4 regions of the Rhizobium sp. FG96 genome follow, and region 2 is predicted to be linked to each of the others. Evidence: predicted binding sites of a transcription regulator. Region 2 holds the regulator's gene; each other region holds the start of a gene.
What was found. The regulator LexA, encoded in region 2, represses DNA repair genes until DNA is damaged. The targets are predictions, from matches to a motif close to TGTTCNNNNTGTGTTCNG.
Positions count from the first base shown of each region.

Region 1: ACODR6_RS12795 (ImuA family protein) is a predicted target of LexA. The motif match lies at 3,276-3,293, and genes of this name have one in related genera.
Region 3: ACODR6_RS22765 (DUF3072 domain-containing protein) is a predicted target of LexA. The motif match lies at 1,931-1,948, and genes of this name have one in related genera.
Region 4: recA (recombinase RecA) is a predicted target of LexA. The motif match lies at 2,737-2,754, and genes of this name have one in related genera.

Region 1 is NZ_JBMDIL010000005.1:388,788-394,737, reverse strand. It holds gene ACODR6_RS12805 (error-prone DNA polymerase) at 1-1,033, opposite strand, end outside; gene ACODR6_RS12800 (Y-family DNA polymerase) at 1,030-2,541, opposite strand; gene ACODR6_RS12795 (ImuA family protein) at 2,462-3,214, opposite strand; gene ACODR6_RS12790 (hypothetical protein) at 3,503-3,754, shown strand; gene ACODR6_RS12785 (hypothetical protein) at 3,819-4,511, shown strand; gene ACODR6_RS12780 (GXWXG domain-containing protein) at 4,538-5,158, shown strand; gene ACODR6_RS12775 (hypothetical protein) at 5,308-5,478, shown strand; gene ACODR6_RS12770 (hypothetical protein) at 5,858-5,950, shown strand, end outside.
Region 2 is NZ_JBMDIL010000021.1:57,215-63,164, reverse strand. It holds gene gltA (citrate synthase) at 1-1,113, opposite strand, end outside; gene ACODR6_RS30385 (ComEC/Rec2 family competence protein) at 1,405-3,831, shown strand; gene lexA (transcriptional repressor LexA) at 3,812-4,525, opposite strand; gene ACODR6_RS30375 (VOC family protein) at 4,730-5,608, shown strand; gene kdsA (3-deoxy-8-phosphooctulonate synthase) at 5,605-5,950, shown strand, end outside.
Region 3 is NZ_JBMDIL010000012.1:108,850-114,799, reverse strand. It holds gene ACODR6_RS22775 (hypothetical protein) at 1-143, opposite strand, end outside; gene ACODR6_RS22770 (DUF3309 family protein) at 1,268-1,447, shown strand; gene ACODR6_RS22765 (DUF3072 domain-containing protein) at 1,692-1,907, opposite strand; gene ACODR6_RS22760 (DUF72 domain-containing protein) at 2,045-2,746, shown strand; gene ACODR6_RS22755 (J domain-containing protein) at 2,743-3,345, opposite strand; gene ACODR6_RS22750 (hypothetical protein) at 4,294-4,512, opposite strand; gene xth (exodeoxyribonuclease III) at 4,509-5,309, opposite strand; gene ACODR6_RS22740 (DUF3606 domain-containing protein) at 5,313-5,489, opposite strand.
Region 4 is NZ_JBMDIL010000019.1:115,516-121,465, reverse strand. It holds gene alaS (alanine--tRNA ligase) at 1-1,335, opposite strand, end outside; gene recA (recombinase RecA) at 1,522-2,610, opposite strand; gene ACODR6_RS29390 (carbohydrate kinase family protein) at 2,852-3,796, shown strand; gene ACODR6_RS29385 (pseudouridine-5'-phosphate glycosidase) at 3,827-4,753, shown strand; gene cckA (cell cycle histidine kinase CckA) at 4,793-5,950, opposite strand, start outside.

The DNA of each region.
Region 1 (5,950 bases), on a different contig from region 2:
GGATGTAGCAGATCGCCGAATTGGCGGCTGATCCCCGGCCCTGACACAGGATGCCCTGGCTCCGCGCGAATTTGACGATGCTGAACACCGTCAGGAAGTACGGCGCATAGCGCATCTCCTTGACGAGATCGAGTTCATGTCGGACGGCTCTAAGAACCTTTTGGGGCAAACCTTCCGGATATCGTTGGGGGATGCACTCCCTGACATAATGCTCTAACGACTGCTGGGCATCCATGCCGGGAACAATGGCCTCCTGCGGGTACTGGTACGTGAGCTCTTCCAGTGAGAACCTGCAGCGCTCGGCAATCTCCGTGGTCCTGGCCAAAGCTTCCGCATAGCGCGGAAAGAGGCGCTCCATTTCGTGTGGCGGCTTAAGGTATCGGTCGGCATGGCGTTCACGCTCGAAACCGAGCTCGTCAATGGTCGTGTTGTTCCGTATACAGGTGACCACGTCCTGCAATTGACGCCGCCCCGGTTTGTGAAACAGCACATCGTTTGTGACGACAGTGCGAACACGGTGCTTGGCCGCCATGTTGGCAATCTCGTGGAGCCGCATCTGGTCGTTCGGCCGACGTCGCAAGGTGAGCGAAACATAGGCTCGGTCGCCGAAGATTTCGGACATCTTCCTAAGGTGGAGCGCGCAAAGCTCGTCCGGCAGATCAGGAACCAAAATGGCGATGAGGCCATCGCTGTAGAGAGCGAGGTCGTCAAGTTGCAGGATACAATTGTCCTTGCCTCCCCTACCCTTGCCGAACGTGATCAGCCGGGTCAGCCGAGAGTAGGCCGCCCTGTCGGTCGGATAGACGAGAATGGACATTGCCTCTTGCAGGTCAAGACGACAGCCGACCACCAGGCGAACACCCGTGGCCCGCGACGCCTCGAGCGCCCGGACGATGCCGGCCAGGGAGTTTCGATCGACAACGCCAAGCGCTTCGATGCCCAACTCCTTTGCCGTCGCAAACAATTCGTCGGCAGAAGAAGCGCCGCGCAGGAACGAGAAATGGGTGGTGACCTGGAGCTCGGCATATCTCATCCGAATATCCCATGCATGAACCATTTGCGATCTCCCGTCTCCGGATCGACACCGTCACCGCTGCGGAATATCCAATATCGCTCTCCCATCTCGTTCTCCACCACGTAGTAATCCCGCACGGCCTCAAGCTCGCTCTCGCAGGTCCACCATTCGCCGAAGACACGCTCGGGACCGTCTGCCTTGCGCACATTATGCTGACGTCCCCTCCAGGTGATGCTGCGCGGTGGATAATCCGGCATGAGGGAAAGCGCCTTGATCTCGTCAGGCTGGTGAAGCAGCCGTATCGGCCGTCGCCAGTGGCCGTCCCAGGTCCCTCGGATATCATCCCCAGCAGGCGCAATCCGTCTGACGCTGCGCTCCGGAACATCCGAGGCGACCGGAGCGATACGGTAAACGCGCTGACCGCGATTGCCCAGGATGTCGATCAAAGGCGCAATGTCTGCCGCCGCCTCCTCTACAAGCGACGACGTCTTCTGTTGCTCTTGGAGTGGTTCGGTCACGACCGCGATGAGCGTCAGCTTCTCGATACCGAAACCTGGCTCGATTTTCTCGGTGCGGTCCTTGAACAATTTCGTCAGCCAGGCCTCGTCGCGAGCGGGCTTGGCAGTTCCTGCCCTTATCGCCTGGAGGGTGCCGTCGGTCTTTTCGACGATCAGGTCTATTTTGCGAGCCCCCAGACCGCGACGTTGGAGCTCGCCGATCAGTTGCTGGATGAGCCGACCCACATACTTGTTGATCGTTTCGGCGGCTGCGATGGGTTCAGCGAAAGCGCGTGATACGTCGATCCGGTCGGCTTCGCGGATTGGTTCGATCGGTTCGGAGATCCGGCCGAACATCTGGTCGAGGCGCCGGCCGACTTCCGGGCCGAACCGCAGCGCGAGCGGCGCTCTGGCCGTCGCCGACAACTCGCCGATGGTCCGGAACCCGAGCGTCCCGAGATCGGCGACGATCTTGGGGGCAAGCCTTAGCAATGCAACAGGAAGCCTCGCCACCGCATGGAACAGTTCACCGCGGCCAACGATGACCGTTTCACGCCTGATCGATCGAGCACAGGCATGAGCAGCGCCCCAGGTGTCGGCGATTGCCACCCGTGCGTTAAGACCCTTGGCTTTGAACTGGCTTGCGACACGGCTGAGCATTTTCTGCTCGCCGCCTTGCAGATGATCGGCACCCTCGGTGTTCATGACGATACCGTCGTTGCCATCCACGGCGACGACGGGCGAGTAGATGGAAAGCGCCCATAACGCAATCCGTTTGAGAGCTAACTGGTCGCCAACAGGGTCGGCATCCACCAACTTCAGGTCGCGAAAGATCGCCTGCGCTTTGGCAGCCGGCATTCCAGGGGTTACTCCGGCCCTGCGCGCCGCGTCATCGGCGGCAGACACCCAACGTCTGGAACCCGACTTCGCGATAACCGCGATGGCCTGATCAAGCGGAATAGAGGGATCGGCTCTCCGAATCCGATCGGTCGCCAGATCGGGGAAGAATATCGATACGACCCTTGTCATCGCAGGCTCCGATTTCGAACTCAGCACACTCGCCCGCACGCGATCTCATTAATTCCAACAACCACCTTGGCCTGCCGACGCCCTGAACCGGGAGATCAACGCTTGGCAGGACGCTGATCCTCCAGCGCGTCGTTGCCGCTGTTGGCTGACCAAAGTCGTTGGCTTCGATCTGTCGTCGCCACCGCCTTACGGCCAGGGCAATCGTACCCTTTCGTTCTGCAGCCAACTGAAGCCGCCTTGAGGCAGTCATGGGAAGTCGAACGAGTTCGCCTACTACCGCTCCGAGACCACCATAGGCCAGGCATTCCTCCATACTGGCAAGGACATCTTCCTCCTTGTCTCCTTCGACAAAGACAACCCGGCCGGGATGCAGACCGGATTGTGCCAGAGCAGGCATGAACAGGTCCGGGCGGGTTAGGCACCATACCACCTGACCGGTGGTTCTAGCTGCGATACCAGCGGCGAACAAAGCTGCCGCCGCCCCGTCGACGGTCCCTGCCCCCCCACCCGCGAATTCATGCAGCGCGCCGCGCGCCAGACCACCGCCTGGCAAGGTCGCGTCGATCTCGGCTACACCGAACGGCAGCGAACCGGCACGTCTTGCGATCCCGCCTTCAAGGGCGGAAATGCGCTCTCGCAGGTCGGCGAGAACGTGCTCGCGGGCAACAGTCATCTGTCACGAATCCTTTCGAAATCGCGTTAAAACATCCGGCTTCATGCCGTGAAAAGTTGATTGTTCCCTTTTTGTTCCTTATCTTGACCGCCGTCAAGATCGCCGATTCCAGGAATCTATTCCTCGAACTGGGCGATAGAAAAGATAAGCGAGGTGAATCAATTCCATAGTGGAAGCTTTCAGCTTAAATGCCGTTATCGAAAAAATTCGCCGTCGGTGCCTTGCCTGTTGAAAACCATGCGGCTAGCTAGCTGCCGCGCGATGAGATGCCCTGCGCCTGGAGAAGAGATGGCCAGAAGACACCACAACCTGGCCGGTGGCGATGGCCCCAGGCTAAAGGACTTCCGTGACGCAGTTATCGTGCTGGAATGTAGGTTCTGTCATCGCAGCGATGGCTTCGAGCGAAAGAGTCTCGTCGCACAATTTGGCGCAGACGCATGTCTGGCAAAGCTGCGCCGTCGACTGGCGATGGGCTGCGAGCGAATGGTCGGTTCCGAAGGCGATCGCTGCCAGACACGGTTTGCAAATCTTGAGCCGTAGACCGCTGGAACATTCACCTTCGTTGCCCGTTGGCTCCCCTAGCAACCAACGGAGGAGCATTTCCATGACCAACGTCTATAACGAAGGCGCGCCGAGCTTCGCAAGCGGTCTAGCCAAGAGCACCCTGACTGCATTCTTCGACAGCCGCAGCGACGCCGAAACCGCCGTCGAAAAGTTGAGGTCTAAAGGCGTCGCAGACGTGCGGCTTATGCCGGGCTACGAAGCCGACGGCGAAGGAGCATCGTCTGCCGCGGAAAGTTCCGGCTTCTGGTCAAGGCTCGGGGACTGGTTCTTCCCGGACGAAGACCGCGACGTCTATGCCGAGGGGTTGCGCCGCGGCGGTTTTCTTGTCTCCGCTTCCGTCGATCAGTCGAATTACGACACGGCGCATGACATTCTCGACGACGCGGGTTCCATAGACCTCGATGAACGCGCCGACCTTTGGCGCACCGAAGGCTGGACGGCAGGCACTGGTTCCCAACAGGCAGCAGCGTCCAAGGAAGACGTCTTCCAGGCGGACGCGGCTGCAGGAAGCGCATCAGGACCTGGCCGTTACACGCGAAGCACCCAAGCGACATCACCGCGAGTGCGGGGATACGACCTGACAGAACTGTCCCCCGACGTGGTCGACGACGTCATCCCGACGGGTCATCAGCGCGACGTCTCCGAAGGGGATCGACCTGCCGGAGATCGGCCATCGCAGGATCAGTCTATTGACGACGTCCGGCAAAGCCAGATGCTTCCCGGCAGCCGCTGATCGACCGGCAATCACGGAAGCCGCGTATGATGCGCGGTTTCACCATGGTTGCCGGAATGAACCGCTTGCATTTGTCCGGAGCAAGGATGACCAACGATCAGCAATTGAAGACGATCGCCTGGTTCGGCTCGCTGCCGCCAGTATTGCCGACGGAGATGGTCGGCCTTTGGCAGGGCGAAGGCATTTCTTCCGGTCATCCCCTCGACGGCGTGCTCGAAAATCTGCAATGGTTCGGCAAAAGGTTTCATGCGGATTTTAAAGCCGACGCCCTCCTGTTCCAGTGGCAGACAGGCCGGCTTATTGCCCTGGAGCCGTCTTTTCTGCCTATCAAACTTGCCCTGCGCTTGGCGGCCGTCGGCCGGACATCTATCGCCCGGAACTGGTTTTCGTACGTGCAAAAGGCATGCCGCGCGCGGGGCACGACGGCGATGGTCGAACTGCGGAAACTCGATGGCGCGCAGACAGCGGCTATGGTCTACGACAGCCAGCCGATCGCCGACTACTTCAAACGGATCTGTGACGACCAGATCGCTGGAATGATGGCCGTCGAGGGCGACGCGCGCCGATACTTCTTCCGTCTCTGGCGCGTGGAGCCCCGAATTATCAGCGGCGGTGACCACAGTAAGGGTAGCCCGCGAAACGACTGAGCGCCTTTGTGTGGCTGCAGCACGAGCCTGGCGCCGGACGCTCGCTCCTGCCACGAGCGCCCAACCGCTCCTTTCCCGCATCATCCGAAAAGACAGCTGCCATATGGCCTAAGACCGTGAAATGATGCCGGGCGAACCGGAGGATGACGATGCTGGCGTTGACGATCTGCCTGCCGATTGCTTTTGCGATCGTGCTCCTCGCTGCTGTTGTTTTGCGGCTCATTCCAGCTGGGGGAGAGGTCGAGGGCAGACGCGCCAGCAGCTATTCCCGTCGCATCGAAAAAAGTGGTTTGAAAGATAGTGATGTGCAGCGCTCTTGAACGCTGTGGCAGCATCAGGGCGACCTGATGACGGCAAGGCAGGGTCCGCGAAGCCGCCCGATCTCAAGGCCCTCGCTCTGCTCATGCTGCAGGAGAGATCTCCTTCATCATATCGCCGTCGATTGCAGCAAGATGCAGATATTTCAGGGCGAGGAAAATTTTTCAAGATTGCGCCGTTGCCTGTCCCGCGTCTGATCGCAGGCGACCCAAGGTGCCCCAACCGGAACGCCGCTCGATCCTGCTTTACCAGTTATTGCGAACCGACTTCGAAGACGAACGGCGCCGCTGAGCGTTCGAGGCCGGACAGACGATTGCAAGGACCACCACCAATCTGTATGTCGTAACCGCCTTTCGGATCCTGGGATGATGGGGGAGTTCCATGACGCTCCAAAATGATGACGACAGCGTCTACGAGGCGAGGGCGCGGAAAGCAGCCCGACGTATCGTACGCGATGAAGCGGTTCAGTTTGCG
Region 2 (5,950 bases):
CAGCGTGATACCCGAGTAGAAGTCGATGTTCGGGTAGAGCTTCTTCTCGATGAAATACTCGTCGGTGAGCGCGATGCGCTCAAGTTCCATCGCCACTTCGAGAAGCGGATCGTCCTTGATGCCGAGTTCGCCGAGAACTTCATGCGTCGTCTTCTGCATGATCTTGGCGCGCGGATCGTAGTTCTTGTAGACGCGGTGGCCAAAGCCCATCAGGCGGAACGGATCGTTCTTGTCCTTGGCGCGTGCGACATATTCGGGGATACGATCGACGGAGCCGATCTCCGACAGCATGTTGAGCGCTGCTTCGTTGGCGCCGCCGTGAGCAGGGCCCCAGAGGCAGGCAATGCCGGCCGCGATGCAGGCGAACGGATTTGCACCCGAAGAGCCGGCGAGACGAACGGTCGAGGTCGAAGCGTTCTGCTCGTGGTCCGCATGCAGGATGAAGATGCGGTCCATGGCGCGGGAGAGAACCGGGTTGACCGTGTATTCTTCGCAGGGAACGGCAAAGCACATGCGCAGGAAGTTCGACGCGTAATCGAGGTCGTTCTTCGGGTAAACGAAGGGCTGGCCGATGTGATACTTGTAGGCCATGGCGGCCAGCGTCGGCATCTTGGCGATCATGCGCAGCGAAGCGACCATGCGCTGGTGCGGATCGGTGATGTCGGTCGAGTCGTGGTAGAAGGCCGACAGGGCGCCGACACAGCCGCACATGACGGCCATCGGATGCGCATCACGGCGGAAGCCGGTGAAGAAGCGGCTCATCTGTTCGTGCACCATTGTGTGGTGCGTCACGCGATGGTCGAAGTCCTTCTTCTGAGCTGCCGTCGGCAGTTCGCCGTAAAGCAGCAGATAGCAGACTTCCAGGAAGTCGCCGTGCTCGGCCAGCTGCTCGATCGGATAGCCGCGGTGCAAGAGAACGCCCTCATCGCCATCGATGTAGGTGATCTTCGATTCACAGGATGCGGTCGAGGTGAAACCAGGATCGTACGTGAAGGAGCCGGTGTTTTTGTAGAGTGCGCCGATATCGATGACATCTGGCCCAATCGTTCCGCTCTTTACGGAAAGATTGGCGGACTTGTCGCCGATTTTGATTGTTGCGCTTTGATCCGTCATTCTGATCCTCCAAATTGGCGGCGGCGCCATAAAAGCGCCATAGGGTTAAGCGTCCGCTCAGATTGCTATATGATAGCGCGCCTAATGCCAAGTTACCGTGACGCCATTTTGTGCATCGCAGTATCAACTTTTAGGCACTCCTGCGATGCTGTAAACGCATAGCGGAAGCCGATGATTTATTTAGGCTTTTTGCACTCACGATTTTTTGCGTTTTTTCAATCGATTATTGTTGCTGAAACGCGCGCAGGGTTGCATCTTGGTTGTATTTTAATGGGTCGCAAGGCTCTTTACATGCCGGGGTTGAAAAGCAGCGAGATCAGCCTGGAACTTTCGGAGGATGCGGCCAAATTGCCGCATCTTGAGCCAGCGCGCGCCTATTCTGGCCTCTCGCCCGTGCCGATGCGGCACGTACCGGCCACGCTCAGCGCTTATCGACTCCGATCATCCATCAGGCGCGCGATAGGCGCCATCCCGAAATGCGCCAACGAAGAGCTCGCCTACGGTGGACGCATGCTCTTCGCGCCGGTTGCGCTCGGCTTTGGTGCCGTGGCGTGGTTTGCGGCCGGCACCAGCGTCTCGCCGATCATGCCACTTTTCTCCATGGTGGTACTGTTCACTCTGCTGATCTTCACCGATCGGGCGCGGGAGGGGATGCGCGTCGTGATCGCCGCATTGACGTTGGTCGCGGCAGGCGTCGCGACTGCGCAATTCGAAACCCGGAGAGCCGAGACCGTCCTTCTTGATTCCGCCGTGACGACGACGCTCACCGGGCGGGTCGAGCGCCGGGAAAGCGACGGCCGCGGCGGCTGGCGTTATCTGCTGTCATTGCGCGCAACCGAAAACCCGGTGGTGAAACGGCCGCCCGCCCGGGTGACTGTCATCGCCCGCGGCGCCAAGTCCGAATTCGAGACGGGAACCTGGGTGAAGGGCAGGGCGCGGCTGACGCCACCCTCCGGCCCGGCGCTCCCCGGTCTCAACGACTTCTCGTTCTCATCCTATTTCGATCGTGTCGGCGCCAATGGCTTTTTCTATGGGGCGCCAACGGCGGTGACGCCGGGGGCGGCAGACGAGCATTCGCTGACCGATAGCGTCTTCGAGTGGCTCTACCGGCTGAGAAGCGGCATCGGCGATCGCATCAGGGGCATTTTGCCCGGCGATACCGGCGCGTTCGCAGCCGCGCTCGTCACCGACGAGCGGCGGGCGATTTCGGCAGAAACTACGGAGGCACTCCGGCAATCAGGCCTCGCGCATATCATCGCCATATCGGGCCTCAACATGGCGCTGTCTGCCGGCATCTTCTTCGTTGGGTTCCGCACGCTGCTCAGCCTGTTTCCGTCTGTCGCCCAGGCCTATCCGGTCAAGAAGATCGCGGCCGCTGGAGCGCTTGCGGCCGTCACCGCCTATTTCCTGATTTCCGGCTTCGCAGTTTCCGCCGAGCGCGCCTTCATCATGATGGCGATCATGCTGACGGCGGTGTTCTTCGACCGGCCGTCGATCAGTTTGCGCAATGTGGCGCTCTCGGCACTGATCATCATCGCCATCTCGCCCTCAGAAATCATGGGGCCGAGCTTTCAGATGTCCTTTGCCGCGACGCTGGCGCTGGTCGCCGGCTATGCGCTCTGGAAGGAGCGGCCGGCGCGCGACAAGCCATTTGCGAAATTGCGCCTCGTCAGGTTCATGTCAGCCGCAGCCGGCTTTTTCGGTGGCATCCTGCTCACCTCCGTCATCGGCGGCTTCTCGACGGCACTGTTTTCGATCGAGCATTTTCACCGGCTGACGGCCTATGGCTTGCCTGCCAATCTCGCAGCCATGCCCGTCATCTCCTTCGTCATCATGCCGGCCGGGCTGTTTGCAATGCTCTTGATGCCGTTTGGGCTGGATGCCTGGGCCTGGCAGGTGGTCGGCTTCGGTCTCGATCTAGTGATCGCGATCGCCAAGACCGTCTCGTCCTGGGGCGGTGATATCGGCGTCGGCCGATTGCCTGCCTGGTATTTCCCGGCCGCGGTCGCGGGCTTCCTGTTATTGACCCTGCTGCGCACCCGGCTGAGGCATATAGGCACGGCAATCATGGTCCTATCGACGCTGACTGTTGTCACGCTTCCGGAAAAGCCGCCACCGAAGATCGTCATTGCTGAGGACGGCAGCATGGCGGGGATCGTCGGTTCCAGTGCAATCGCTACCAATCGCGAGCGCCCGCCGGGTTTCATCTTCGACCAGTGGAAACGGGCGCTAGTGCTGGACAGCCATCGCGAGCCGATCTTCATCACATCAGCATCGGTCCCCACCGCGCCGCCAGGCGAAAGGCTAAAGCTGACACCAGCGCAAGAGCAGGAAGCGCAGAGCGCCATTGCGGTGAACGCCAGGGAAGAGCGGTTTTCCTGCGCAAAGAAAGCCTGGTGCACGGCAAAGCTTGGAAACGGCTCGGTGCTGACGGTCATCGACAATGCCGCTTACCTCGGCCCCGCCTGCGATGCATCCGATATCGTTGTCACACCCGTGCGCCTGCGGCTTGAAAGCTGCCGCTCTGGCGCGCTGCTCTTCACCGGCGCTACTTTAAGAAAGACAGGCTCTGTCGAACTGCGCTTTGATGGAGGCGCTGCAGCGGTCACCGGATCCTTCGAGGATCTCGACCGCCCCTGGACCCGCCACCGCGCCTATGATTGGCGCAGCGGCACTTTTAACGGTGATGAGATCACCGTTAGTGATAGCGGCGGATAAGGCCGACAAGCTTGCCCTGAACCTTGACGCGATCAGGTCCAAAGATGCGGGTCTCGTAGGCCGGGTTGGCTGCTTCGAGCGCGATCGATGCGCCCTTGCGGCGGAAGCGCTTCAGCGTTGCTTCTTCATCGTCGACAAGGGCGACGACGATATCGCCGGCATTGGCGGTATTGGTATTGCGGATGATGACGGTGTCGCCGTCGAAGATGCCGGCCTCGATCATCGAGTCGCCCTTGACTTCAAGCGCATAGTGCTCACCGTTTCCGAGCATATCGGCGGGAACGGTGATGTCGTGGGTATTCTGCTGGATCGCGGAAATCGGCACACCGGCGGCGATGCGGCCCATGACGGGAACCGAGATCGAGCTGCTATTGTCTTCGTTCGCCGGCTTCGGCGGCGCAACGGGTTGCGGCTTGCCGAGGCTGCCTTCGATGACGCTCGGCGAGAAACCGCGGCGCGGCTGGATGCTGGGGCTGTAGGCCTCCGGCAGCTTGATGACTTCGAGTGCGCGGGCGCGGTTCGGTAGGCGGCGAATGAAGCCGCGCTCCTCGAGCGCCGTGATCAGGCGATGGATCCCGGACTTGGAGGCGAGGTCGAGCGCATCCTTCATTTCATCGAAGGACGGCGGTACGCCGGACTCCTTCATCCGCTCGTGAATGAAGAGGAGAAGCTCCTGTTGTTTGCGCGTCAGCATCGAAGTCTTTCCCCAGATTCGTGAAACAAAGCCAGAACGGACACTATATGTTCCATATGTGTTCCGCAAGTGCCTAAATATTGGTAAAACTTCCCATCATTTTTCGTCATTTTTGAAAGTTTCTTTGCCGGATTGGTTATCCGCGCTTGCGCTTTGCCCGGCGCGGCGTGCAAATCTCTGCCGGCTTCATCGGAGGGAACCGCCATGACGCATCCGCTCGATCATCTGGTACTGCCCGTCACCCATATCGATTTCGCCCGCGAGCGACTCGGCCGTCTAGGTTTCACCGTCGCCGCCAATGGCCGTCATCCGTTCGGAACGGAGAATGCCTGCGTCTTTCTCTCCGACAAGACCTATCTCGAGCCGCTCGGCATCGCGAGCCAGGGCGAGTGCGACGTGGCTGCCGCGAAAGGCAACAGCTTCATCGCCCGCGATCAGGCCTTCCGCTTCCGCTGCGGCGATGATGGCTTTTCGGCAGTCGTCTTCGGCACTGACGATGCCGATGCGGACAAGGCCGCCTATGATGGCGCGCAGCTGAGCGGCGGTGACATGGTGGAGTTCTCGCGCCCTATCGTCATGCCCGATGGAACGCAGGCGACCGGCGCCTTCAAGCTCGCCTTTGCCGCTGATCTCAGGGCGCCCGATGTCTTCTTTTTCGCCTGCCAGCGGATCAACGCCTTTCCGGCCGATCGCAAGGCGCTGGAGACTCATGCCAACGGCGTTCTCGGCATCGTCGAGATTGCAATGAGCGCAGACGAACCCGATGCCTTCGCGTCGCTGCTGCAGACGGCAAGCGGCGGCGTGGCGCCCAGTGAGGCCGCCTTCGGCCTTTCCTTCGCCCTCAGCAATGTCCGGATCGCTATCTATTCCGAAGAAGGGATGGAGGCCTATTTCGATGTCGAGCCGCTCGGCACCGATAACGGCCTGCGGGCGCGGGCAATCGTCTTTGCGGTCGCTGATCTGGCCGTGACAGCGGCGCATTTGGCTGCTAACGGGATCACCTACGTGAATACGAACAATCGTCTATTGGTGAAGCCGGCGCCGGGACAAGGCGCGATCTTCGCCTTCGAGGAGACCCAATGAGCAACACCAATGCAGAAGTCGCCGTCGGCGAAGGCGCTGGCCGCGTTACCTTTTCCAATGACGGCAAGCTGTCGATCATCGCTGGCCCCTGTCAGATGGAAAGCCGCGAACATGCCTTCATGATCGCCGGTGTTCTGAGCGAACTCTGCAAGAAGCTCGGCATCGGCCTCGTCTACAAGTCTTCCTTCGACAAGGCGAACCGCACTTCGCTTTCGGCGCAGCGCGGCATCGGCCTCGAAAAGTCGCTCGAAGTCTTCTCTGACCTGAAGAAAGAATTCGGCTTCCCGGTTCTGACCGATATCCATACCGAGGAGCAGTGTGCAGAGGTCGCAACCGTCGTCG
Region 3 (5,950 bases), on a different contig from region 2:
ACGCCATGGCTGTACAAGTCGTGAAGCAGGGCGCGAATTTCGAACCATTCATCCTCTGATGAGATCGGCAGATCCTCCTCCAGCTCGCGCAGTATCTGGAGACAGGTTTCGCTCAACGGAGATTCTGTGCTTTCTTCCACCATGTTACAGGGACGATCCGCGCTCCAAGCTGGTAAGACACTTAAATTCGGTCAGACGTTTAAACGAAAATTGCAATTACGAAAAGCCCGCCGTACTTAAGGAGGCACCCCACAATGTCGGTTCTGCTGCTCAAGCCTCGCCGGCGAGGGTCTTGATCAATTCGAACAGGCTTTGTGATCATGACGAATGCTTATTCAGCGGGCCTGCCTCTTGGGGAGGCGGCGGGTCTTTGACTGCAAGAAGTGCAGCGTCGTGATCGTCAGTGTGGATATTTCTTCACCGAAAGGCACTACCGGAGTGGTCCCGGGTATGCCCGCAACTGCTGCAATCGGCCAACCCAATCCGGTCCGACCTAGTTCGTATTGTTGCACGTCCTGAAACACAATGGCCAGCTTCTCAGGCAGAGCGGCTGAGATATTTTCAGCATTCTTCTCCGGCTTTGCAAACGCGCGCCCACATCAACGTCGACCTGCGACGGGATGGAAGGCGGACGTCGTGACATGACGGATCGTTTCCGATGTGTGGTCTCGGTAGAGGACGCGTGGGATGCGAAGAGGCAATCCGACCGATCGGCGCGAATGTTCCTGCAAGCGCCGTAAGCGAAGAATGACACGAATGAAGGTGGTGAGCATTCTGTCGGTCTAGCCCGTCAAGCAGCGCCCCGGTATGCCGTCACTCGCTGCCGGGGTGTTGCGACGCAGTCTGAAAGCGGCAGGTGGGCTAGGCACTACCGCAATGGCCGCAACTGCCCCCGGCGGTCAAAGTCCTGCAAGTTGAGGACGTCGACCATCCGGTCGGCTTCTGGTCCGTCCAAGCAGTCGAGCGTGACGCCATGAAACTCTGCCGGCCATCCCGTAAATATGTCGATGACGGAATAATTCCGATCAAACGGGTTCTTCGAGATTTGGTAGCGTAAATGATCCATTGTGAAGACAAAATAACGTCGGTGCCACCGCGATCAAGAGGCTTGAGGGTCAGCTGCCACTCCTATCAGAACGGCTTTGTAAGGCGAGCCCGATTCGCTCGCGCATCAAGTTGGAGGCAACCTAGACATAAGGACTCTGGGCCCTAACTAACTGATTGCAGTGCCGTAATGGCAAAACTATCAATGACGAAGGATGCTCATATGACAACACTCATAATCATCATTGTTCTTATACTCCTCCTCGGCGGCGGCGGCGGCTACTACGCCCATGGCAGATATGGCGGGCGCGGCTTGGGGGGCGTGCTTGGCCTTGTCGTTGTCATCCTGTTGGTACTTTGGCTGCTTGGTGCGCTGCATGGAGGCGCTGCCCCGCCAGTGTGATCTGCCAGGTTGGGTGGCGGCAGAGGTCGCCACCCGCCCCATGCCTTGGACAATTCGATCGAGCAGAGGCGGCGCGCATGGCCCTAATGAGACCCGGCCGATGGCGATCGCGTTGAACTTCGATGTCATGACGGCTACGGCGGCGAGACCTCCAGAGCACGATAGTCGATCGTTGCCAATGCCGTTTGCACCCGACGCAAGTCAGCCGCGTCGAAAGCACCTTGTGCGCCGGCGCGCCCCTTCGTCATTCCAGGTCGAGTGAGCGGCGTAGGTCCTCGATCCGCTTGGAGGCCTTTGCTTTTGTCAGGTCTTCCGAGAAGGCGTCAGAGCGGTGGGCCTGCTCCGACAAGGTCTTGAGGTAGGAGCTTTGCGCCCCGGTCATTGGCTCGTCGCCACTCACCCAGTCGTCCGGGTCCTTCTGTGTGTTCGACGAACTGTCCGGTTTTGAATTTTCACGCATGCCGATCTCCTGAAAACTGAAGTCGTTCCCCAAACGTTCCGGAAGCGCGGTGGTTCCAATCTATGTTGGTTGGCGTGGAACCAGGCCCAGGTCTGCTCCGTTTCGCCTTGATGATTGTCAGCTGCGAGGACATCGATTTGCCGACCATCGCTACGGCAGGCTGGTCCATTCCAAAGAAAAACGCCGATCGGTTCGCTGAAGAAGGAAGCGCCCTGACACGATATGCTTCCATCTTCGACGGCGTAGAGATCAATTCGACCTTCTACCGCCGACACCGGCCGTCCACCTTCGCGCGATGGGTCGACGCAGTACCGGATGCATTCCTGTTCTCGGTAAAGCTTCCGAAGGAGGTCACTCACGAGCGAGCGATGAGAGACATCGCTGCGCCGTTCCAGACGTTCCTTGGCGATATCGCACCATTGGACAAAAAGCGCGGACCTCTTCTTTGCCAGCTGCCGCCGTCGCTTGCCTTTAATGCTGAGGTGCTCGCACCGGCCTTCAGGATAATGCGCGACGCCGATGATGGACCGGTTGTTGTTGAGGCACGACACGCGAGCTTTTCGTGCAGCGAGGCATTGGATCTATTAAAGACATATGCGATGGACCGTGTTCTTGCAGATCCTGCGCCGGTCTGGCCAGCAAACGATTTTGACAGGCGACCAAGATACATTCGTCTGCATGGCACGCCAAAAATTTACTGTTCAAGCTACAGCAAGGAGGAAATCCGTTCATTCTGCGATCTGCTGGCGTCGGACAGCTGGTGCGTTTTCGACAATACAGCTTCGGGCGCTGCAATCGAAAACGCAATGACGATGCGCCAGCTCCGCGAGCCATCCTAACAGAAGCCGCTGCCTTTGAGGATTCTATAGGCATTGATCGTGGCCCTAAGGCGATCCTCCGACTGCCGATCCCCGCTATTGGCGTCCGGATGGTCGAGTTTAAGCCGCTCTTTATATCGACGTCTTATGTCGTCTGCGGTGGCATCACGCGGGAGCGCGAGCGTGTCAAAGGCCTGGGCTTCAAGTGGCCTCAGCTTTCGCAACGAAATAGTGCCGGTCGGCTGGACGGCTTTTCCGCGCGCTTTCAGTGACTTTGCCGAACCCGAGGGTATCGACGAGGGCAGTGGCGTCTCCAAAGCCTGGTGATTTGTTCTGACGCCACGCGCCGGAATTCTGCCAGCGGCGGCGTCGAGCTGATATCTCGCGACGACGGGGTCTGATTTGCCTGGCGAGTAGTCGTAGCCCTTGCTGTACTGTCTCGAGTGTCCAGCGCAAAACATCAGGTAGAGCCCATCGGCGGCGCCCCCAACCGGTGCGCGGTGAGTGCCGGCGCTTTCGCACCCTTCCCACTGACACTTAGGGCCAGTCTGCTCCTGAGTTGCGCTGCGCCGTCCACTGCGTGTTGGCCGGATGCCAACGAAGATCTTATTATCGCTCATTGGACTGCTATATGGCGAACACTTTGTGCAGGGCAAGCGTGCGATCGATCATCGTATCCTGACGGCAACCTCGCGAGCCCTCAAGGCATAGTGTGACGGCGGTTCGGCCGGCAGTTACGACCTCGTCTCCCCCTTTGACCTCCGCTCTCGCGGCCGGCGGTGACGTTCTTGAACGCAAACGAGATTGCACCGGTCTGTTCGGGTGAAGGACCAGGTTCGAGCTCTCTTCACATCCCTGGCGTCCTCTCGTCGTGGATCATTGTGCTATGGACACTGAAAGACGGCGGGCTCGGCCGGAGAATGGATAAAAGAAAAGGCTCGTCGCATTCCGGTACGACGAGCCTTTGACATGCAGGGGTCTCGATCATCTTACTCTACTACCCCAGCTGACATAAAGTAACAGCTCTAAGCTGTAGGGCAATTCATCCGAAAGACGTAGTTCACCAACCGGTAGGTTGTAGCGGACCGGCCCTCCGAAGAGATCTCGCCCTTTGAACTGTAGGCCATCCTCAGCAACGCTCGGAGCAATTCTTGTCGTTCTCGCTGAGCAGCGGGCGCAGTCTGTGCTGACCGGTGTCCCATTCCCTGCTTCCAGAGCCTCCCGGCACTCGGTCTCCAATGCTCTTTTGCCGCAGTAATCTTTGATGAGGCCATGAACCATGGAGATTTCGTCAGGTTCAATCGGCTGCTTGCCGCGCCTGCCGAATGCTTGAAACATCCCATCGCCTAACCATGCCTATCAAGCGCGCAGACCATCGGCTGAGGAGACGCAGACGCAACGACATATCAAATGCGCGCGCCAGGAGGCGCGACGGTGATGAAGGCCCAGCTCTCCTGTCGAACAAGTGCCGTCAGGATTGGCGATATGGTAACACGTCGATGCGACCGTTGGACCCACTGCTGCACCGCAGCCGAGGCTTTGCGCGGTCGACAGCTGGCCGCCACGGTTCAATTCTTGTCAGCGGACGGCCAGTCGTTTGCAGGTTCCTCGACCACCGCACTGCCATCTTCCGCAGGGTCGGGGTCACGATCAAGCGCCATCCGCAGCTCATCGACCTCTTCGACGATCGCCCGCAAGACATCCTCATGCCTCGCTCCGGCAACCACGAAGGTGTCGACAAAATCTTCCAGCCGGTCGCGCAACCGCGCTCTCCATGTCTCGGTCATGATTTCCTCCTCTTCTTTACGATCTTGTCGCTGAGCTCGATCCATACGGGCGCGTGATCGCTTGTGTGGTCCCAACCGCGCACGTCTCTATCGACTTGCGCCGCCGACAGACGGTCCGCCGCCCCAGGGCTCAGGAGGACGTGGTCGATCCGAAGACCCGCATCACGGGCAAAAGCGTTTCGGAAGTAGTCCCAGAATGTATAGATGCGCTCGCCCGGGTAGAGATGGCGCAGGGCATCTGTCCAGCCCTGATCAACAAGATCCTCATAGGCCTGCCGCACTTCGATCCTGAACAACGCGTCATTCGTCCAGCGCTCCGGCTTATAGACATCCAACTCCGTTGGCATGACGTTATAATCGCCGGCAAGCACGACTGGAACATCCAGCTCCGGCAGTTCCCTGGCATAGTCCTGCAAACGCTTGAACCAACGTAGCTTGTAGTCGAATTTCGGTCCTGGATAGGGGTTGCCGTTGGGAAGATAGAGACCGCCGATCACCATTCCGTCGACGATGGCCTCGATATACCGGCTGTGTTCGTCAGCCGGCTCCCCTGGAAGCCCTCTCCTCGTAAGATGCGGGTGCTGTCCTTTGGCAAGGATCGCCACACCGTTCCAGGACTTTTGGCCATGCCAGACGGCGCCATAGCCAGCTGCCTCGATGGCTTTGACGGGAAACTTATCCTGCGGCGCCTTGAGCTCTTGCAGGCAAACGATATCGGGATCCGCCTCCTGCAGCCACCGTAGGAGGACTTCCAGCCGGCCGTTGACGCCGTTGACATTATACGTCGCGATCTTCACGGCTCAGCGGCGACTGATGTCTGCTTCCACGTTCTTGCGACAGTTTCCAGCGCTCTTGATGGCCTTCTTAACCGCGTCTGCAGAAACGCCCTGCTTCTTTGCTTCATATCGAACCTCGTAATCCTGACCGCCCGCTACTCTTTCTCGGTCCTGAGCACGTCCCCTCGAAGTGGTTGCCATGGACAGTCTCCAGATTTATTGCCTCGGTATGCAGAAACGATCAAAGAATCAGTAAGTTCCATGGGCCGGGAGCATGATGGTTTGAAGGATGGAGCAGCCATCATCGTCGAACAACCTGGGGCGGGACAGACACAGCCATCGCGTCAGTTGTTGCTGCAGATGCGGATGCAGGATACTAAGGCTCCGGCTGCAAGCAACCCCCGGCCGTGGAACCGATTTGCCGGGTAGGCCATTTCTGACGCATGCAAACGCGAAGCCTTTTCCTCATTATTTCGCAACCCGTCGCCTGGCTGACGGGACATCGATTGGTCTTGGCGGGGGCATTAGGCGCTGTGACGGTCTGGTCAGTTGGTGGATGGATTGGCGGCCTGCCGAAGGAATGGTGCATGTTGTCCAACATGATCGGAAGCCTCGTCACCCTTTTATCCTGCTCATCATACAGCACTCGCAGAACCGCGGTA
Region 4 (5,950 bases), on a different contig from region 2:
CCAGATGGTTTCGGTCGCCTTGTCGCCGGAGCCGGCCCAATGCGAACGGGCCTCAGCCTTCTGGCGCTCCATGGCATCGGTGAAGCCGCTGAGATCGACGCTGATTTCGCGGGCGCGCAACGCGTCCTGCGTCAGGTCGAGCGGGAAGCCGTAGGTATCGTAAAGCTTGAAGGCGGTCTCGCCGTCGAGCATGTCACCCTTGCCGAGCGTCGTTGTCGCATCCGAAAGCAGCGACAGGCCGCGCTTCAAGGTGGTGCGGAACTTGGTTTCCTCAAGCTTCAGGGTCTCGGTGATCAGCGCTTCGGCGCGCACCAGCTCCGGATAGGCGCGGCCCATCTGCTGGATCAGCGCCGGCAGCAGCTTCCACATCAGCGGTTCGCGGGCGCCAAGCAATTCGGCATGGCGCATGGCGCGGCGCATGATGCGTCGAAGCACATAGCCACGGCCTTCTGCTGACGGCAGAACGCCGTCGGCGATCAGGAAAGCGGAGGACCGCAGATGGTCGGCGATGACGCGATGGCTGGCGCGCTGGTCACCTTCGGCCTTGACGCCGGTCGCCTCTTCCGAGGCTTCGATCAGCGCCCGGAACAGGTCGATGTCGTAATTGTCATGCTTGCCCTGCAGCAGCGCCGCAACACGCTCAAGGCCCATGCCGGTATCGATCGACGGGCGCGGCAGGTCGACGCGCTCTTCCTTGGTGATCTGCTCGTATTGCATGAAGACGAGGTTCCAGATCTCGATGAACCGGTCGCCATCTTCTTCCGGCGAGCCGGGAGGGCCGCCCCAGATATGATCGCCGTGATCGTAGAAAATCTCCGAGCACGGACCGCACGGGCCGGTATCGCCCATCGCCCAGAAATTGTCGCTGGTCGGAATACGGATGATCCGGTCGTCAGAAAGACCGGCGACCTTCTTCCACAGGCCGAAAGCCTCGTCGTCGGTGTGATAGACGGTCACCAGCAGGCGCTTGGCATCGATGCCGAATTCCTTGGTGATCAGGTTCCATGCAAGCTCGATCGCCCGTTCCTTGAAATAATCGCCGAAGGAGAAGTTGCCGAGCATCTCGAAGAAGGTGTGATGGCGGGCAGTATAGCCGACATTATCAAGGTCGTTATGCTTGCCGCCGGCGCGCACGCATTTCTGCGCCGTCGCCGCCGTCGAATAGGGACGCTTCTCAAGACCGGTAAAGACGTTCTTGAACTGCACCATACCGGCATTGGTGAACATCAGTGTCGGGTCGTTGCGCGGCACGAGCGGGCTCGACGGCACGACTTCGTGGCCGTTGGTCTTGAAATAGTCGAGGAAGGTCGACCGGATATCATTCACACCGCTCATGCTATGCCCTTCAATGCTGCCCACGGCAGGTCAAAACTTTAAATCCAGTGGCTTTTATCGCCCGCATTAACCACTGTCCAGCAGGCAAACGTCAGACAGCTTAGAGCACACAGGCATCCGCAAACGAAACCGGCCGCATTCGGGTCTCGAATGCGGCCGGCTGGCACTCAAATTGTCAGGAAAGGATCAGGGTTCGCCGTCACCGTCGCTGTCGTTGGCATCGGGTCCGCCGTTCTGCAGAATGCGGTCGGCGATCAGGCCGGCATTCTGGCGCAGCGACGTCTCGATCTCGCGGGCAACATCCGGATTGTCGCGCAGGAAGATCTTGGCGTTCTCACGGCCCTGGCCGAGACGCTGGCTGTTATAGGAGAACCAGGCGCCCGACTTCTCGACGATGCCGGCCTTGACGCCGAGATCGACGAGCTCGCCGGTCTTGGAAACGCCTTCGCCATACATGATATCGAATTCGACCTGCTTGAAGGGAGGCGCCATCTTGTTCTTGACGACCTTGACGCGGGTCTGGTTGCCGATCACCTCTTCGCGCTCCTTGACCGCGCCGATACGGCGGATGTCGAGGCGAACCGAGGCGTAGAACTTCAGCGCGTTACCGCCCGTCGTCGTCTCAGGCGAACCGAACATGACGCCGATCTTCATGCGGATCTGGTTGATGAAGATCACCATGCAGTTCGACTTCGAGATCGAGGCCGTCAGCTTGCGCAGCGCCTGGCTCATCAGGCGGGCCTGAAGACCCGGCAGGCTGTCGCCCATTTCGCCTTCGATTTCGGCACGCGGCGTCAGCGCTGCGACCGAGTCGACAACGAGAACGTCGACGGCGCCGGAGCGAACCAGCGTGTCGGTGATTTCGAGCGCCTGCTCACCGGTATCGGGCTGCGAGATCAAGAGGTTCTGCAGATCGACGCCGAGCTTGCGTGCATAGACCGGGTCCAGCGCGTGTTCGGCGTCGACGAAGGCGCAGATGCCGCCCTTCTTCTGGGCTTCCGCGATCGTCTGCAGCGCCAGCGTCGTCTTACCGGAGCTTTCCGGTCCATAAATTTCGATGATACGACCCTTCGGGAGACCGCCGATGCCGAGCGCGATATCGAGGCTGAGAGAACCCGTCGATACGGTTTCGACCTCGATGACGCTGTCCTTCGCGCCGAGTTTCATGATCGAGCCCTTGCCGAACGACCGCTCGATCTGAGAGAGTGCCGCTTCAAGTGCCTTGCTTTTGTCCACCGATTTGTCCTCTACAAGCCGCAATGTATTCTGTGACATTCGATCCACCTTTAGGTTATTGAAGCCGCTCTAGCAATGTCGCCGCCGATGCCGATTTTGTACGTGATTTGTTCTCATTTCGCAAGAGGCGTTCAAGCGGTTGAAAGAAAAAGGTAAATCAGTACGTGTTCTACTTTTGTTTTATCGATGTAAAGCAAGGGCTTAGAGCGCCCAGGCATCGGCAGCCGGAGAATTTTCCGCAGGCACGATTCGCTAAAACAAGAGCAGCTGGAGCATCGCGGTGAAGCGCAAGATTCTCGTTCTCGGCGGCGCTCATGTCGATCGCCGCGGCCGCATTTCCGGCGAGACCGCGCCGGGTTCCAGCAATCCCGGCAGCTGGTTCGAGGAAGCCGGCGGCGGCGGCTTCAATGCCGCTCGCAACCTCGCCCGCCTCGGCTTCGACGTCACGATGATCTCGCCGCGCGGCGGTGACCCGACCGGCGAGATGGTCACCGAGGCGGCCTATGCCGCCGGGATCAACGACCGCCCCTTCGTCTTCCTCGACCGCAAGACGCCGAGCTATACCGCGATCCTCGAGCGCGACGGCAATCTCGTCATTGCACTCGCCGACATGGATCTCTACCGCCTCTTCGTTCCCCGCCGCCTGGCGATCCGCTGGGTGCGCGATGCATTTGCGGCGACGGATATGATCCTCTTCGATGCCAACCTGCCGGAGGACACGATCACCGCGATCGTCGCCCGCGCCAACAGCCTCGGCAAGCCAGTTGCCGCGATCGCCATCTCACCGGCCAAGGTCGTCAAGCTGAAGCCATCGGCCGGAGGTATCGATTATCTGTTCCTCAACGAGGCGGAAGCTGCCGCCCTTGCCGGACAGCGGCCCGAGAATGCTGCTGAATGGGCATCTCTGCTCGGTGACATCGGCCTAAAGGGCGGCATCGTCACCCGGGGCCAGCGCGAGCTGATCGCCTTTGCAGGCGGCGGCGCGATTGCCCTGCAGCCGCCGTCGATCGAAACGGTGGCCGATGTCACGGGTGCCGGAGATTCCCTTGCAGCCGGCGTGCTTTCCGCCATCATGCAGGGATTGCCGCTGGAAGAGGCCGTGCGCCATGGCGCCGCCGCCGCCGCTGTCACCGTGCGGTCACCGCTTGCTGTCAGTGAAAATCTGACGCCGGAACTGCTCCGCGACACGCTGGCACTTGTTCCGGCCGCCAGAATTCTGCATTGAAGCGCGCTTATCGATGAACTGGAAAAGACAATGACGAAACCGATCTCCCCTCAGCTGCCGATTGCCTATTCGAAGGAAGTTGCCGCCGCCAAGCAGCGCGGCGCCCCGCTGGTAGCGCTGGAATCGACCATCATCACCCATGGCATGCCCTACCCCGGCAACATCGAGATGGCCCGCAGCGTCGAGGCGATCATCCGCGAACAGGGCGCTATCCCTGCCACGATCGCCGTCATGCACGGTGTGCTGCATATCGGCCTGGAGCCGGAGGAGCTCGAAAGGCTCGCCAAGGAAAAGGACGTGATGAAGGTGTCGCGCGCCGACCTCGCTTTCTCGATCGCCGAGCGCCGCACCGGTGCGACGACGGTTGCCGCAACGATGATTGCCGCGGCGCGTGCCGGCATCAAGGTCTTTGCGACAGGCGGCATCGGCGGCGTTCACCGCGGCGCTGAGGAAAGCTTCGATATTTCGGCCGACCTGCAGGAACTCGCCCGCACCGGCGTCATCGTCGTCTGCGCCGGCGCCAAGGCGATCCTCGATATCCCGAAGACGTTGGAAGTGCTGGAAACCTCGGGCGTCCCTGTTGTCACCTACGAGAGCGAAGAATTCCCGGCTTTCTGGTCGCGCGCATCGGGCCTGAAGAGCCCGCTGACGCTGAACAGCCCGGCCGCGATCGCCAATTTCCAGGCGACCCGCGAACAGCTCGGCATCGACGGCGGCATGCTGATCGCCAATCCGGTTCCGGAAGCCGACGAAATCCCGCGCGAGGAGATGGAAATCTATATCGAGCGCGCCCTCGACAGCGCCGAGCGTGACGAGATCACTGGCAAGGCCGTCACGCCCTACCTGCTCAGCACGATCTTCGACCTGACCGATGGCCAGAGCCTGAAGACCAATATCGCGCTGGTGGAAAACAATGCGCGTCTGGCGGCAGAGATCGCCGTGGCGCTGGAAGCCTGATCAGAAAAAAGTCTTGCGGGAGGCGGCAGCGCCTCCCGTTCAGTTCTGGTCGAGCGTTTCCTTGACGACGACGGCCAGCTGCTTCAGCGAGAATGGCTTCGGCAGGAAGCCGAACTTCGAGCCCTCCGGCAAGTTTCGGGCGAAGGCATCCTCGGCATAGCCCGACACGAAGATGAATTTCATATCCGGATATTTCTTGCGCAGTTCGCGCAGCAGGCTCGGGCCATCCATTTCCGGCATGACGACGTCGGAGACGACGATATCAACCTTGCCTTCCAGCTCGTCCAGAATATCGAGCGCTTCGATGCCGGAGCCGGCCTCGTGCACGGTATAGCCGCGCGTTTCCAGCATACGCTTGCCGCCGCGCCGCACCGCTTCTTCGTCCTCGACGAGCAGGATCACGGCACTGCCGGTCAGATCCTCCGGCTGCTCCGGCTGGGCGGCAACCGGCATCGGCACGACATTGCTGGTTTCGCCCGCCTCGACAGCCTCGGCTTCCGCTGCAATCGCCGGCTCGACGATATGGCGCGGCAGGAATACCCGGAAGGTCGTTCCCTTGCCGACTTCGGATTCCGGCTGGATATAGCCGCCCGACTGCTTGACGATGCCATAGACCATGGCAAGGCCAAGACCGGTACCCTTGCCGACTTCCTTGGTGGTGAAGAACGGCTCGAAGATCTTATCCATGATCTCGGGCGCGATCCCGGTGCCGGTATCGGCAACCTCGACCAGCACCATGTCCTCGGCCGGCATATAGGAATAATTGAAGGCCGCGACTTCCTGTGCCGTCACATTGCGCGTGCGCACCGTCAGCTTGCCGCCTTCGGGCATGGCGTCGCGGGCATTGACGCAGAGATTGATCAGCACCTGCTCGAATTGCGACAGGTCGGTTTTCACCGGCCAGAGATCGCGGCCATATTCGACGTCGAGCTTTACATGCGTGCCCGACAGCAGGCGATCGACCAGCATGCGCAGGTCGCCGACGACATCGGTGAGGTTCAAGACGCTCGGGCGCATCGTCTGCTTGCGCGAGAAAGCGAGCAACTGACGCACCAGCACGGCTGCGCGGTTGGCGTTGCGCTTGATTTCCATCAGATCCGCAAAGCTCGCATCCGAAGAGCGCGCCTGCAGCAACAGATGGTCGGACGAGAGCAGGATCGCCGTCAGCACGTTGTTGAAGTCGTGGGCGATACCGCC